2 regions of the Paenibacillus sp. 1A_MP2 genome follow, and region 2 is predicted to be linked to the other one. Evidence: riboswitches for the same ligand, from Rfam matches in the RefSeq annotation. Region 2 holds a riboswitch; the other holds the start of a gene.
The links. Region 2 has a riboswitch for cyclic di-AMP ahead of ACTWJ7_RS35655 (C40 family peptidase). Riboswitches for the same ligand answer to the same signal wherever they lie in the genome.
Positions count from the first base shown of each region.

Region 1 (4,708 bases), on a different contig from region 2:
ACTTTCTCATAAACGGAGATCACCTTGTCGAGCATCTCCTTGGTATGGGCAGCTGTCGGCATGTTGCGTATTCTTCCGGTTCCTTTCGGAACCGTCGGAAACACGATTGCCTTGGCGTAAACACCTTCTTCATAGAGCCGTTTGCTGAACTGTTGGGTGGTTACTTCATCGCCAATGATACAAGGTGTGATCGGCGTTTCGCTTTGGCCTACATCATATCCAAGTCGGCTCAAGCCGTTTTTCAAATCATTGCCGTTCTCCCACAGCTTCTCGATCAGCTCTTTGTCATTCATCAAAATGTCGACAGAAGCGCTGCAAGAAGCGATTGCAGCCGGAGGTAGCGATGTCGAAAACAGAAACGGACGGCTTCTCAGCTTCAACCATTCGATCAGTTGTTTTTTACCCGCCACATAACCGCCGACAACGCCGATCGCCTTGGAAAGAGTACCAATTTGAAAGTCAATGCGGTCGGACAATCCAAAATGCTTCACGGTTCCCGCACCTGCTCCGAGAACGCCCGAACCGTGGGCATCATCCACATAAGTAATCAGATCGAATTCTTCTGCTATTTTCACGATTTCGGGCAGCTTTGCTATATCACCATCCATGGAGAAAACCCCGTCAGTGATGACCATAATTTTATGGTACTGACCGGATTCCTTGGCATCTTTCGCCTGCTGTCTTAAATCATTCATATCCGAATGCTTAAAGCGAATCACCTTAGCTCTCGACAGGCGGCAGCCATCAATAATCGAAGCATGGTTCAGCTCATCGGATAAAATCGCATCATGCTGGTCCATTACCGCGGATATAGCAGCCATATTGCAGTTAAATCCCGATTGATACACGATAACGGCTTCCGTTTTTTTGAAACGGGCCAGTTTTTCTTCAAGCTCAATATGAAGATCCATCGTACCATTGATTGTTCTCACAGCCCCTGCGCCTGCCCCGTATGTCTGCGACGCCTTAACTGAAGCATCAATCAGGCGGTAATCTGTTGCCAGTCCCAAATAGTTATTGGAAGACAAATTGATTAGGGACTTTCCGTCGATACGAATAACAGGACCATTTGCACCCTGCAGCGTATCGATGACGTTATATAGACCTTTAGTCTTTAGATCTTCGATGTTCGAACTTAAAAATTGGTCCAATGCTTGACTTGACATTCCATTCCCTCCTCGATATACGTATGTCCTCGTACAGGAGACATAGTATTCCTCCAAAAAACCCTGTTATAAAAGGAATTAAACTAATTTCAATGTATCATCTTTTTTATTCTTTGTACACATGTGGTGGACAAAAAAATAAAAATATCCGCAAAAAAACATAGCGATTGCTTCCCCCATTCCCGGAAGCAATCGCTACTAAATCTTTGCTTATATCTCTTGCTGTCATTAACCCTTCAGCTTCGTGAGTTAGAAAAAGACGGTTTAGTCTCTAGAACGATATATCCTGTAGTTCCACCTAAAATAGAGTATCAGCTAACTGATATTGGGCATTCAATGAAGGATATTATTCTTGCGATGTATGATTGGGGGCTTGATTATCAAAAGATGCAAGCAAAGAAAACTCCATTTAGCAAAGAGGTATAGTGATGTGAAATGTCTCCTGACAGTTGTCCGGACGACGCCTATTCCATGGGTAGCCAATCTACGATAATGCTTCAACTTGTAGAAGGGTCATCTTACGAGGAGGTGTTCTAAGGCACGCTCTAGTTCATCTTTATTTCTAACCCGGCCCGTATATCAGGCCGGGTGTCGTTTTTTGTACTTAAACAACTTTATTATCAGAGAACATGTCGGGCTTAGAACTGCTGCTGCGGCTGTTGGAGGAACAGCAGAAAAACAGGCAGCTCTACAAATCGTCCTACTCTGATGACTACAGGGATCAGATTTACGTACACAAGCTGGGCCAGGGGATCAAACCGGGATACATTACGCATTCAGGAATGGCTTGGTCACAGCCATTTTTTCGACTAACGAAACATCTATGCCCACTTGGAATACATATCCAAGATATCATCAGCGCAGGTGATGAGCGGAAGCCTGAATATCCTGACAAATATAAAAAAGGCTCTGATCTGCATAAAAACGCAGAACAGAAACCTATTGATGATGAGTATGATGCGGTCGAGAGGACTCGAACCTCCACGGGGGTTAGCCCACACGGACCTGAACCGTGCGCGTCTGCCAATTCCGCCACGACCGCGTATATCATATCTCCGAGAAATTATATCGCGGCGACAAGAAATAATATATCATGTGCAGGTAATTAGTGTCAACAAAAAAAATATAATTTCCCACTTCAATGTATGTAATATAACCAATACATTGTCCAATTTCTCTCCAGTTGAAACAGTAGTTACTTTTTTGTCATCGATTAGAATCCAACATTCGAGTTTTTTCAACATAAAAAGTCAGAATTCCGTTAACATTGAGGTGCTAAGAAAACATTAAAACAGGTTTGACATTTTCGCATTTATGCAATATAGTTTCAAAAGGTTACAAAAACTTAATTATTCATTTGCCGAGTTTCATGTTTGAAAACGGGGGAACCATTTTGGGTGAATTATTCTTATACATAGGAAATATAGGGAACCTTCTACCGAACCCTTAGCTAACTCCGTAGGCATCGAAGGGAGAACACAAATTTTGAAAAAGCTTATCATCTCCATTTTTGGAGCAGCAGTACTATTTACATCCGGGGCAACAAGCACTGAAGCAAGCAGTATTAACACCGTGGTAAACAACATGACAGGCATACCTTACAAATGGGGTGGCACTACGCTCGCCGGGTTTGATTGCTCGGGATTTATGAGATATATTTTCAACAAATACAGCATTGAATTGCCACGTACTTCGCAGCAGCAAGCCAAGGCTGGCACGCCGGTATCCAAAGCTAATCTGCGTACAGGTGACCTGGTGTTCTTTAATACGATGGGTAATGGCATTTCACATACAGGTGTATATATCGGTGGCGGACAGTTCGCTCACGCTTCAAGCAGCAAGGGTGTAAGCATCACTCAATTATCCAATCCTTACTTCAACGATCGTTACGTAACAGCACGCCGGGTAACAGGACAATATATGTATAACAAAATGTTGGGCAAAATATAAGTTGAACACGAAAAGGCTTCGGTTATAACCGGAGCCTTTTCTTTGTCTGCCCTATTTCTACAGAAAGCTGGACAAAATGATTCTGCAATACATAGGTTAATGTAAAGCCTTCTGTACTCTCATTGCACCCTGAGACAACGCATGGCCTCCGCCTACGGCTCCAGCCACAGCCACCGTCTCCATAATCTCCTGATCGGTCGCTCCTTTGGCACGTGCCTCTTCCACATGGTAGAACGTACATACCTCATTATTGGCAAACAATCCAATGCCCAGGGCAATCAGCTGTTTGGTCTTGGCTTCAATCGCTCCTGCCTGAAAACATTCTCCAGTGAACTCATGATAAGACTTCACCACTGCAGGCAGCACGTCGCTTAATTCACCCATCTGATCTTTATAGGCATGAACCTTATCATTCATCAGTGTCATGGTTACCGCACATCCTCTCGGCTGATATGTTACAAACTCTCACTGTACCTATCTTCTCTCCCGAGAGGTGCAATTATGCCAAAACATCCATGGTAAATGAACCTAAAACGCATGTCCTATTCTTCGAGCAGGCTCTTGCGTGGTTCGCTGAACAACTGGTACTGATAATTCCGGTCAAGCTTGACCACACGACGATTCTGACGGCGAATGAGTACCTGCTCCCGTCCCAGGCTACGACAATGCCTGTCACATCATTGGACTGAATCTCGTCCCGAATCACCCTTACTTTTTCACCCGATAAACGCAGTACATCCAATTCTGCATCACTGATCATATTCCCGACGCCTACTTTCTCCATAAAAATTATTTACAAAAAGAGACCTAAATGAAAAGTCATTTAGGTCTCACGTGACTGTATTGGACTGTCATGTCATTCGAAAGTATGTCCCGACTGAAAGTTACCGCTGCGCGTGCTCTTTGCTGTCGTTCTTCTCAAACCAAAAATCAAGCACTTTGGCGGACATCACACGTTCTTCAAGGTACTCCACTTGATGCGGTGTAAATTGTTCTTTCCAAGAGAAGGACAACTCTTCGCACAAGCCTACAATCGTCAGCAATTCTGACCAGGCAACGTAGCGTTTGTACCAGAAAAATTGAGGATGTTCAATCATATAGGGATAAAGGTCATCGAATTCCGTATGTTTACAATCCAGGGCACGCTCAAAATGTACTTTCGATTCCGCCAGCTTATCAATAAAAAATTGTTCTGTTGCCGGTTGGTTACCCATGGTGTTGCCTCCTCTCCCTAACATAACCCCATTATAAATGAAATCAGCGGTCATGCAAAGGCATTGTTATAAAAATAGGCACGTTTTCCTTTAAAAAGTCATATTTCGTTATCGTCAAATTGCACGGTACCGTCATTCAATGAACGAATGCGCACCAACGCTTCAACCGGGATGCCCTGCTCACGAATTGTACGCGCTCCGGCCTGAAAACATTTTTCGACCACGACACCGAATCCAACCAGTTCCGCACCCGAACGTTCGATAATTTTAATAACACCGCGAGCAGCATCGCCATTGGCAATAATATCGTCAATGAACAAAATACGATCATTCTCATGGATATATTCACGGGATACCATAATATCCGTTACGATTCCT
Region 1 covers NZ_JBQQCS010000001.1:4,980,222-4,984,929, forward strand. Annotated here, with positions in the region: gene ACTWJ7_RS24190 (glycine C-acetyltransferase) at 1-1,166, opposite strand, end outside; gene ACTWJ7_RS24195 (winged helix-turn-helix transcriptional regulator) at 1,293-1,592, shown strand; tRNA gene ACTWJ7_RS24200 (tRNA-Leu) at 2,125-2,208, opposite strand; cyclic di-AMP (ydaO/yuaA leader) riboswitch at 2,515-2,646, shown strand; gene ACTWJ7_RS24205 (C40 family peptidase) at 2,652-3,116, shown strand; gene ACTWJ7_RS24210 (carboxymuconolactone decarboxylase family protein) at 3,213-3,542, opposite strand; partial or broken gene ACTWJ7_RS24215 (hypothetical protein) at 3,659-3,876, opposite strand; gene ACTWJ7_RS24220 (hypothetical protein) at 4,001-4,330, opposite strand; gene ACTWJ7_RS24225 (xanthine phosphoribosyltransferase) at 4,429-4,708, opposite strand, start outside.
Region 1: another riboswitch for cyclic di-AMP. It lies ahead of ACTWJ7_RS24205 (C40 family peptidase); the one in region 2 lies ahead of ACTWJ7_RS35655 (C40 family peptidase).

Region 2 (4,708 bases):
TTTAATAACGAACTTTACCTGCTTCATGGTATCCCCGTAACCACTAATCCAACGGTCAAAGGGATTTACGTGATTAGTTCTCTAGAAAATATGAAAGATTCGATCCAAACGATTAGAAATTTACTGTTTATCACTGGATTTGGAGCACTGTTATTGGCGTTGGGTTGCATATTTTTTCTATCCAAAAGATTATCGAATCCATTATTAAAAATTGAAAGTGCAACTCGCCAAATTGCCAAAGGAGAACTGAATCTTGAAATTCCTGTGGAAACTAAAGATGAGATTGGTTCATTGTCACAAGCCATAAACGACCTCGCTAAAGAATTAAAACAATATCGAGATAATCGTTCGGAGTTCTTTGCCAACGTCTCTCATGAATTGAAAACACCCATTACTTATATGGAAGGGTATGCAGACATATTGGCTAAAGATCTTGTGGAAAATGATGAAGAAAAGAAAAAATATCTACAAATCATTTCTGAGGAAGCACGACGTTTAAATGTAATCATAAATGATCTCTTTGAATTGTCTAAGATGGAAGAAGGTAAAATTGACTTGAAACTGATGTCTGTAGAACCCACTTCGATTATTCAAAGGTCTATAGATAAGGTTCAATTAAAAGCCCAAGAAAAAGATCTTACGATTCGAAGTAAGTTGAGTCCCGTACCCCATATTTTTGTAGACTCTAACCGACTGGAACAGATTATTTTGAATCTATTGGATAATGCCATTCGTTACACAGCCGAGGGGTATATTCAAGTTTCTTTAACTTCTGAATTAGAAGGGGTTGTAATAAGCATTTGCGATACGGGGCACGGAATTTCAACAGAAGAACTTCCCAATATATTTGAACGTTTTTACCGGGTTGAGAAATCCAGATCCCGGGCATATGGAGGAACAGGACTGGGGCTGTCCATTGTTCAAAGTCTTGTTTTACAACAAGGAGGAACAATTCATGTGGAAAGTAAAATTGGAGAGGGGACGCGATTTAAAGTGATGTTCCCGTCCATCACCTCTTCTTCATTAAAATCACACAGCTTCAAAATATAATATGTGAAACAAATGAGCTAATGATCGTTCAAATTTACGGTCAGAAACCGCATATTACTAAAGATTAATGAAATGGATGGGATGACCATATGAATAAATTGAAAGCATTAGTTATTGATGACGAATGGAACATGAGAAATCTGTTGCGAATTTATTTAACTAAAGAGGGTTTTGATATTACGGAAGCTCATAATGGAACCGAAGGACTGTCCTATCTTCAGAAAAATTCGTATCATGTCATTTTATTAGACGTTATGATGCCGGATATGGATGGATGGCATCTTTGTGAAAAAATCAGATCGTTTACTGAAACACCTATATTGATGCTTACAGCTCGAGGGGATGTGAAGGATAAGGTACATGGGTTAGGTGTCGGTGCTGATGATTATATGGTGAAACCTGTAAATTCTGATGAACTCATTGCTCGCTTGTTTGCGCTTGTTCGACGCTCTTCACAGTCTTTAAGCCTTAAAGAAATCGGTAAAAAAATCATGTATACTGACATGATTATTTATCCAGATCGAAGACAGGTTATTGTACTCGACACAAATCTGGATTTGACCCAAAAAGAACTTGATATATTGCTTATATTGGCCGAGAATCCACAAAGAGTTTTCTCTAGAGATGAAATCATTGAACGTCTCTGGGGAAGTGACTTTTTTGGAGATAACCGAGTCGTAGACACCCATGTGAAAAATATCCGGGAGAAGTTGCAGTTGGCTGGATTGGAACAGAACCCCATTCAAACGGTTTGGGGCATAGGGTATAAGTGGTTGTATAGTGTAGAGGAGCCTTGAACTTATAACTAGAATTCGGCAATACAAAAAGAACATGTGCTAAGAAGCGATCGCTCCCTAACTTCAGCAGGAGACGGTCGTTTCTTTTAGAATAAGATATACGAGAATTCCACATTAAATCCACACAATTTAACAATATAATACTCTATAGGTTACAAATATTTAACTATTTTTGCCGAATTTCGTATTGAAAACGGGGGAACCATTTGTTGGGTGAATTATTCTTGTAAGAAAAGAATATAGGGAGCCTTTAACCGAATCCTTAAGCTAACTCCGTAGGCATCTAAGGGAGGAACAAAAGTTTGAAGAAAGTCATTTTATCGGTTCTTGGAGCAGCAGTTTTATTTACCTCCACAGCAACAGGTGCATTTGCTAGTCAGGCAAAGCTAACAGAAGAAATAAAAGAAGTGGTTGGAACGCCATACCTTTATGGTGGGACAACAACATCTGGTTTTGATTGTTCCGGTTTTATCCTGTATGTTTTTAATAAGTTTAAACTAGATTTGCCGCGCACCTCTAGTATGCAAGCAGCAAAGGGATCGTTTGTAGAGAAAGAAGAATTACGCCCAGGGGATCTCGTTTTCTTCAATACGAATGGTCGCAGCATTTCACATGCGGGAATTTATGTAGGTAACAATCAATTTGCACATTCATCAAGCAGTAAGGGTGTTCGAATTAGTAGCTTATCTGAAAGTTATTATAAAACCAAATATGTAACAGCTCGTAGAGTGGTTAGCGAGCAGAACTATCTTAAAATGGTTAACGATAGTCATTAAAATGGACAAGCCCGTGGGTAATTCACGGGTTTGTCCATTTTGTTTAGCAACTTGCCTCGAACAGATAGAACCATTCTCCAGTGAACTAAACTAATAAATAAGTAAATAACTTATCTAAACTGTGATTTATGATATGGACGGTAATCTTTCACAGATTCCACATACATAAAAGCTAAACTAATCTTATATTGATTAGAGGAGAATAGCCCTATGTGTGGATTTGTAAGTTTATATAACAAATATCGTATGCCAGTAGATGCAAACATTCTGCAACATATGACCGACTCCATAGCTCATCGTGGCCCAGATGATGAAGGGATATATATCCATGATCATATCGGTCTGGGTTTTAGGAGACTAAGTATACTGGATATTGAGCACGGGGCACAGCCCATGACCAATGAGAACAAAGATATTTGGTTGGTATTCAATGGAGAGATTTATAATTATAAAGAGTTGAGGGATTGGTTGAGTCAGAAGGGGTATACATTTTATACAGATTCCGATACCGAAGTATTACTGAGGCTTTATGAGGACGTTGGAATTAAATGTGTCAACTATTTACGAGGCATGTTTGGGTTCACCATATGGGATCAAAGGAGTGATCTTTTATTTGCGGCACGGGATCATTTCGGAATCAAGCCTGTTTATTACAGTGAGACCGCCTCCGGATACATGATTGGCTCTGAAATTAAAACGTTGCTGGCTTCAGGTAGGATTGATAGGGAAGTGGATGAAAATGCTCTTTATCAGTATCTCACATTTCAATATGTACCTGAACCTCTAACGATGTTCAAAGAGATCCATAAACTGAAAGCAGGCCATTATTTGATTGTACAGAATAATGGAATGACCATCAGACCGTATTACGAAGTGAAGTTTGAGCCCCATGAAAGTAGGTCGTATTCCGATTTAGTAGAGGAAACACGATCAGTAATAACGGAATCTGTTCGTATTCATAAGAACTCAGATGTCCCTAGGGGAGCATTCTTATCGGGTGGTATTGATTCAAGCAGTTTAGTTGGTTTACTTCATCGCTTGGAGCCCACCCAAACATTCAGCGTTGGATTTGATATGCCGGGCTATAGTGAATTGGATGATGCTAGGAAGACAGCAGCCTATTTAGGGACTGAGCATCATGAAATTCGGATTAATGCCCGCGACTATATAGATATACTACCTTCTCTAATATGGCATATGGATGAGCCAGTAGCAGACCCATCAGCCGTGGGTCTCTACTTTGTATCGAAGTTGGCTAGTCAGCATGTTAAGATGGCATTTTCAGGTGAAGGTGCAGATGAATTTTTTGGTGGCTACAACATTTATCGGGAACCCTATGCTCTCCGCATGTTTCAGGGTCTTCCAGGTCCATGGAGAAGTCTTGCAGGACATCTTGGACGATTAATGCCTACCGGCATGAAAGGCAAAGGATTCTTGGAAAGAGGGAGTCTTATTCTGCAAGAACGTTACTTTGGAAATGCGAAGATTTTTATGGATCATGAAAAAAGTAAGGTATTAGCACCATGGTTATCGGAGCAGGGAGTATGTAAACCAACCCAGCAGGTGACTAAGCCACTTTATGAACAAGCGAAGTTATATGATGAAGTCACACAGATGCAGTATATTGATATTCATACGTGGCTACGTGGGAATATCCTAATGAAAGCAGACAAAATGTCGATGGCAAATTCCTTGGAACTTCGCGTTCCCTTTGTAGATACCAAAGTATTTGAATTAGCTGCTACCATCCCTACAAAGTATAAAGTTACACCCACAGCAACTAAATTATTACTCCGTGATGCTATGAAAGATGTGGTTCCACCTGATGTACAGCAACGAAAAAAATTAGGTTTTCCTGTCCCAACGAGAGTATGGTTAAAAAGTGAATGGTATTCATGGGCTAGGAATCTGATTATGACAGCAGACGTAGATCAATGGATCAATAAAACGTATGTATTGCAGCTACTTGAGATCCATAAGGAAGGGAAATTGGATGCAAGCCGTAAATTGTGGACCATTCTTGTATTTATCTTATGGCATCAAATATATATTGAAGATCGTGCGTATTCCTTTTCAGGTCCATCT
Region 2 covers NZ_JBQQCS010000005.1:192,756-197,463, reverse strand. Annotated here, with positions in the region: gene ACTWJ7_RS35665 (sensor histidine kinase) at 1-1,050, shown strand, start outside; gene ACTWJ7_RS35660 (response regulator transcription factor) at 1,140-1,847, shown strand; cyclic di-AMP (ydaO/yuaA leader) riboswitch at 2,011-2,144, shown strand; gene ACTWJ7_RS35655 (C40 family peptidase) at 2,150-2,623, shown strand; gene asnB (asparagine synthase (glutamine-hydrolyzing)) at 2,834-4,708, shown strand, end outside.